3 regions of the Buttiauxella gaviniae genome follow, and region 3 is predicted to be linked to each of the others. Evidence: predicted binding sites of a transcription regulator. Region 3 holds the regulator's gene; each other region holds the start of a gene.

Region 1 (2,271 bases), 740 kb from region 3:
CCGGGTCGAATTGCCCCAGGCCGTCACGCTGGCTGATTTCATTCTCAATCAGCGGTTTTGTGACGTTAAATTCGGCTTCCAGCATGGCGACATCCGCTTCCGGCACCATCGCCTTTTGGTCAGCGGCCGCTTTGTCTGGGTGCGCAAGGCTAAATTCAATCGACTTTTTCGCCGCACGCAGGAAGCGCGCAACCACATCCGGCTTTTCGTTGATAAGCTTTTCAGAGGCGAAATAGGACAGGCCGTAACCATTTAAGCCGTAATCCGTCCACGCCAGTTCGAGCGGTTTTTTACCCACCTGCGCAAGCGTCGCTTCTACTCCTGGCCGGTTGGTTGACCACACGACAACGCCGTCAACGCGCCCTTGCGCCAGCATTGGTACCAGCGTGCCGGGATCGGCCTTGATCTGTTTTACGCTATCGGGATCGACGCCGTTGTTTTGCAGCATGATGGGCAAAATCGCGTTAGAGGCCGAGAATGTCGGAATGCCCAGCGTTTTCCCCTTCAGGCTTTTCATGTCAGTCACACCGCTGCCCTGCCAGGTGTAAATCGCGTCAGGCTGTTTTGAGTAGATGCTCATGATGGCTTTTACCGGAATGCCGCCTTCGGCCTGCGCCATCATGAGTGAGGCAATACCACCGGTGCCAATATCTGCCGCACCGGAGGCGATTTTAGTTAGCGTGTCGCTGCTGCCCCGGCCCGGTAAAATAGTGACATCGAGCCCCTCTTCGGCATAAAACCCCTCTTTTACGCCCACAAAAACAAACGCTTTATCACCGCCGTTGGGCATCCAGTCGAGCTGCAACTTTAGTTTATCGACCGCCACGGCATGCGCACTTGCCAGGGCCAGGGCTACTGCGGTGGTGAGTGGTAATAGACGCATGCTTATCTCCTCAAAGGTGGTCGAATCCGCCCGACGGGCATATGTGAAACATTTGTCACAACAACGAGAAACATTTGTTTCAAACATACGAGGAGTAAGGTTAAAAGTTAAAATAGGAAAATCTTATAGGCCTGCTAAAAAGCAGGCAATTAACAAGGAATTGCACGGGTCTTCTTTATTCTCACCGGCTTCGGGTATACCGTGTTGGGCATTAGAAACATCTCAACCGAAACGCTCGGTGCATAGAATGAGGATTCGTTATGAAAGCAGTGGTACTTGAACAAGTGGAAGGCCAGACTCAGGCCGAAGTAAAACAGATTTCCTTCCCGGCTGAAGAGCTTGGAAATGTGTTGGTCGACGTTGAGTGGTCAAGCCTGAACTATAAAGATGCCCTGGCGATCACCGGTAAAGGCAAAATCATCCGCAACTTCCCGATGGTGCCAGGGATTGATTTCGCGGGCCGCGTGGCAAGCAGCAGCGACGCCGCTTTCAGCGCGGGCCAGAAAGTGGTGCTGACCGGTTGGGGCGTGGGTGAAAATCATTGGGGCGGCCTTGCCGAACAGGCTCGCGTCAAATCTGAATGGCTGGTTCCCCTGCCTGCGGGCCTGAGCGCACGCAAAGCGATGATCGTCGGTACCGCGGGTTTCACGGCGATGCTGTGTGTGATGGCACTCGAAGATGCGGGCATCACACCGGAAAGCGGTGAAGTGGTTGTGACCGGTGCCAGCGGCGGCGTGGGCAGCACCGCTATCGCTCTGCTTCATGCGTTGGGCTACCAGGTTGTGGCCGTTTCTGGCCGCGAATCCACCCATGACTATTTACGCCAGTTAGGCGCCAGCCGTATTCTGCCGCGCAGCGAATTTGCCGAAACGCGCCCGCTGGAAAAACAGGTCTGGGCCGGTGCGGTCGATACCGTTGGCGGCAACGTGCTCGCTAAACTGCTGGCGCAAATGAACTACTCCGGTTGTGTCGCAGCCTGCGGCCTGGCGGGCGGTTTCTCTCTGCCAACCACCGTGATGCCATTCATTCTGCGTAACGTGCGTCTGCAAGGCGTGGATTCCGTAAGCGCCCCGCAAGAACGCCGCATCGCTGCGTGGAAACGCCTGGCTGAATTGCTGCCAGAAAGTTTCTACGAAACGGCAACAACGGAAATTACCCTGGAGCAAGCGCCACAGGTTGCTGAGAGTTTCATGAGTAATGAGATTCAGGGACGTACGTTGGTGAAGGTGAAATAAACCGTCTGTGAGTGTCGGGTGGCGCTAGCGCTTACCCGACCTACAACTGATTGATTTGTCGGTCGGATAAGCGTACGCGCCATCCGACATGACTTAACTATTTAAGATGGCAACACAATATTGCTGTCTGCCAACGACCCCATATTGTTGTGC
Region 2 (2,271 bases), 880 kb from region 3:
GTTGGCATCGTGATCCAGGACGACCGCGCGGGAGCTGGTGGTACCCTGGTCGAGTGCGACAATGTATTTTTTTTCGTGGCTCATAGTTTTGTCCTGAAGTCAGTCTTACAAAGAAGCATTTTGTTGCGTGGAAGTGCTGGATTTCTCATCTTCCACAACACAAACATCGCATGGTAAATGGCGGCCAATCAGCTTACGGTAGCCAAATGCACCTAATGACGCGCCTACTATCGGGCCAAACACTGGCACCAGGAAGTAGGGAATATCGCGACCACCGGTAAAGGCAACATCGCCCCAGCCTGCAAGCCAGGCGAAAAGTTTAGGGCCAAAATCACGCGCTGGGTTCATCGCAAAGCCGGTCAATGGCCCCATGGATGCGCCGATGACCGCAATCAACAAACCAATCAACAGCGGTGCTAAAGGGCCGCGAGGAATGCCGTTGCCATCGTCAGTGAGTGCCAGGATAACGCCCATCAAAATAGCGGTAATCATCATCTCCACGGCAAATGCCTGAACGAGATTAATGTGTGGATTTGGATAGGTTGAGAAAATACCGGCTAAATCCAGGCTTTCTACGCTGCCGCGCACCATGTGATGCGTCTGCTCGTAATCGAGGAATAAATTGTAATACAGGCCATAGACCAATGCTGCGGCGCAGAACGCACCTGCGATTTGCGACACGATAAAGGGCAGTACTTTACGCTTATCGAAGCAGGCGAACAGGCAAAGCGCGATGGTTACAGCCGGATTAAGATGTGCGCCGGAAACCCCTGCGGTCAGGTAGATAGCCATCGCCACCCCCAGGCCCCAGATGATACTGATTTCCCATTGTCCGAAGCTGGCGCCCGCCACTTTTAAGGCGGCAACACATCCTACACCAAAGAAAATCAACAATGCGGTACCCATAAACTCGGCGATGCACTGACCTTTCAAGGTTGATGGAGCTGTCTGACTCATAATAGGGTCCTGAAGGCAAAATTAATGATTATTGTTTGTTCGGGCTTCCCTGCCACGCAGGTGCCATGTAGGCATAGTGTTAATTTATCGTTAACGAACATAAACGAGAAATATCGAACGTTGAATTTGTGTGTCTCGTCATAAAAATGAGCGATCACGCGCTATAAAATGCGCATTATCACCCAATAAAAGCAACGTAAATGCCCAGGTAAGTAATCAAGACGTTAACAAATACTGATTTTGGGCCGCCCGGTCATTCGGCATAAGCCGAAAAACGTTATGTTACGCAAAGAGCGCTTGAACTCGCTGGACACGGCTACTCACGCTACTTACAATCGAGACACGCTGCGTGGAGCGCATATATTCATAAGGTGTCTTCGGGGAATATCCGGGACGGGGATGTAGACATCCATCAACGCCTTGCAATTCAGGAGAGGTTCGAAATGTCATTTGAAGTGTTTGAGAAACTGGAAGCAAAAGTACAGCAGGCGATTGATACCATTACCCTGCTGCAAATGGAAATCGAAGAGCTGAAAGAGACTAACAACAATTTGTCTCAACAAGTTCAACAGGCTCAGGGCAATCACGAAGAATTAGTTCGCGAAAACAATTCTCTGAAAGAACAGCAGCATGTTTGGCAGGATCGTCTGCATGCCCTGTTAGGTAAGATGGAAGAAGTCTAAATACCCGTCATACTTCGAGCCGCAGGGGTGTTGGCTGCTCTCCCTTGCCGCCTACCTGCAACTCGAATTATTTACTAAGAGTATTTAGAAAGAAGAACGGGCGCCTCAGGGCGCCCGTTTTGTTATTCGATATCGAGGGGGTCTTCGGAAAGGATGATACCGGTATTGTCAGCGTAGAGATGGTCGCCGGAGAAAAAGGTCACGCCACCGAAGTTAACGCGCACATCACTTTCACCAACGCCAACACCCGCAGAACCCACAGGAATAGCGGCAATCGCCTGAATACCAATATCCAGTTCTTCCAGGTCATCAACCTGACGGACTGCGCCGTATACCACAATGCCTTCCCACTCGTTTTGAGCAGCCAGACGGGCAAGTTCCGCATCAATCAACGCGCGACGGACAGAGCCACCGCCATCAATTAACAGCACGCGTCCACGGCCATTTTGTTCGAGCAGATCATACAACAATCCGTTGTCCTCGAAACATTTCACCGTGATGATTTGCCCGCCAAAGGACGACCGCCCACCGAAATTGGAAAACAGCGGTTCAACGACGTTGACATCTTCCTGATAGATGTCGCAAAGCTCGGAAGTATCATATTTCATAGGATTAAGATTCTGTTGCTGCA
Region 3 (2,271 bases):
TTGCCTTTTCTGGCTGAGCGTTTGCGCTTCGCGCTCCACCACACGCAGCATCAAAGGCACATCAATCTTTTCATTGAGCACCATCGCCGGAGCCGCTTCAATTTTGGATAACGTCAGAAGCTGCTTAACCAGCCCTTCCATGCGCGAAGTTTGTTCGCGCATTGTGCCGAGCGCTTTTTCCCGCAGCGGCCCTTCCAGCGCCTGGTCCTGCATCATCTCAAGATAGCCTTGCAACACGGTCAACGGCGTTCGCAGCTCATGGCTGACGTTGGCGAAAAAGTTGCGCCGCGCACCTTCAAGCTGGTGCATTTGAGTGACATCCCGCGCCACCAGCAGCCACTGTTCGTCACTGTAAGGCATCACGCGAAATTCCAGATGGCGACCATTGTTAAGCACCAGCGTTAGCGGGCGGGCAAAATCTTTTTGGGACAGATAACGGGTGAATTCCGGGTAACGCAATAAGTTAAGAATGTTTTGCCCGTTATCGTCCGGCCAACGCAAACCCAGGAGTTGCTGAGCGAGCCCGTTACACCAGAAGATTGTCCCTTCTTCAGTGGTCAGCACCACCGCATCGGGCAGCGATTCCGCACCGCTACGAAAGCGTTTGATAAGACTTCCCAGCTCTTTACGGCGTTTTTTATTACGCAACTGCATCTGATGCAGGCCGTAGAGCAGTGGATCCCAACTCCCCCGCCCCGGCGGCGGCGTCATACTGCGATCCACCCACAACCACCACGACAAACGCAGCAAATTCCAGAAATGCCAGACCAGCAGCCCGGTGACAGACAGTAATAAAAACCAGGGTAAATGGCCAAAGATGAGGCCTAAAATGGCGGCGGGAATGCAACAGAGCACCAGCTCCAGCACCAGCCTTTTCCATGACAACCGTTCCAGCACGCGTCACTCTCCTGAGAAAGAATTAAAAACGGGTTGAGAACCGATAGCCCGTACCGCGTACTGTTTGTACCATTCTGTCATGTTCACTGTGTTCGAGCGCTTTGCGTAACCGCCGAATATGGACGTCCACCGTTCGGTCTTCGACATAAACATTGGTGCCCCAGACGTGATTAAGCAACTGTTCACGGCTGTACACCCGCTCCGGATGCGTCATAAAGAAGTGTAATAACTTAAATTCCGTTGGCCCCATATCTAATGGGTTTTCACCCGCCATCACACGGTGTGATGAGGGATCAAGACTTAACCCGTGCATCTCAATGACTTCTTCAACCGCCATCGGCGAAATACGGCGCATCACAGCTTTGATGCGGGCCACCAGCTCCTTCGGAGAAAACGGTTTGGTAATATAGTCATCCGCACCGACTTCAAGGCCGCGCACGCGATCTTCTTCTTCGCCACGCGCCGTCAGCATCATCACCGGTATTTCACGCGTCAGGGCTTCACGCTTGAGGTGTTTGATAAACTGAATCCCGGAGCCGCCGGGCAACATCCAGTCCAGCAAGATCAGATCGGGGAAAGGTTCGATAAGGAGATTCACTGCACTGTCATAATCTTCCGCTTCTACGGGCTGAAAACCGTTTTGCTCAAGCACAAAGCTCACCATTTCACGGATTGGAGCTTCATCTTCTACGACTAATATACGCTTCGCCATGATTCGCCTTGCTCAAGGAATAATTATTGTTGTTTCAATGCCGCGCCATTATGCGTCAGATTTATGACAGATTTATGAAAAACATGACCGCTCAATGACTCATCACCTTGAATTATGACAACCATAAGTGCCCTTCGTGATGCCAGGCCTTATAATCCCCGCAGGTTTTTTCTGGCATGGGATAGATATGCGCATCATTCACACATCGGACTGGCATCTTGGTCAAAATTTTTATACCAAAAGCCGCGGGCCGGAGCACCAGGCTTTTCTTGAATGGCTACTGAACGCGGCCGTCGAACATCATGTGGATGCCATAATTGTTGCTGGCGATATCTTTGATACCGGATCGCCGCCAAGCTATGCCCGTGAACTGTACAACCGCTTTGTGGTGCTGCTTCAGGCGACCGGCTGCTCTCTGGTGGTTCTGGCAGGGAACCATGATTCCGTTGCCACGCTGAATGAATCCCGCGAACTGATGGCGTGCCTGAATACCTACGTTATCGCCAGCGCGCGCCATGATGCCAGCCAGCAGGCGATCATCCTTAATACGAAAGCCGGCCAGCCTGGCGCGATACTCTGCCCCATCCCTTTTTTGCGACCACGCGATATTCAGAGCAGCCAGGCGGGTTTGTCCGGCCATGAAAAACAGCGTTCATTAATGG

What was found. The regulator PhoB, encoded in region 3, activates phosphate uptake and scavenging genes when phosphate is short. The targets are predictions, from matches to a motif close to CTGTCATAAAACTGNCNNAT.
Region 1: a site for PhoB is predicted at 925-944, ahead of acuI (acrylyl-CoA reductase (NADPH)). Genes of this name have one in related genera too.
Region 2: a site for PhoB is predicted at 1,093-1,112, ahead of AB1E22_RS09955 (MIP/aquaporin family protein). Genes of this name have one in related genera too.

Annotation. Positions count from the first base shown of each region.
Region 1 covers NZ_JBFMVT010000002.1:3,617,482-3,619,752, reverse strand. Annotated here, with positions in the region: gene AB1E22_RS17275 (ABC transporter substrate-binding protein) at 1-883, opposite strand, end outside; gene acuI (acrylyl-CoA reductase (NADPH)) at 1,144-2,118, shown strand; gene cobT (nicotinate-nucleotide--dimethylbenzimidazole phosphoribosyltransferase) at 2,220-2,271, opposite strand, start outside.
Region 2 covers NZ_JBFMVT010000002.1:1,996,158-1,998,428, forward strand. Annotated here, with positions in the region: gene glpK (glycerol kinase GlpK) at 1-84, opposite strand, end outside; gene AB1E22_RS09955 (MIP/aquaporin family protein) at 106-957, opposite strand; gene zapB (septal ring assembly protein ZapB) at 1,401-1,640, shown strand; gene rraA (ribonuclease E activity regulator RraA) at 1,763-2,248, opposite strand.
Region 3 covers NZ_JBFMVT010000002.1:2,877,595-2,879,865, reverse strand. Annotated here, with positions in the region: gene phoR (phosphate regulon sensor histidine kinase PhoR) at 1-897, opposite strand, end outside; gene phoB (phosphate response regulator transcription factor PhoB) at 920-1,609, opposite strand; gene sbcD (exonuclease subunit SbcD) at 1,797-2,271, shown strand, end outside.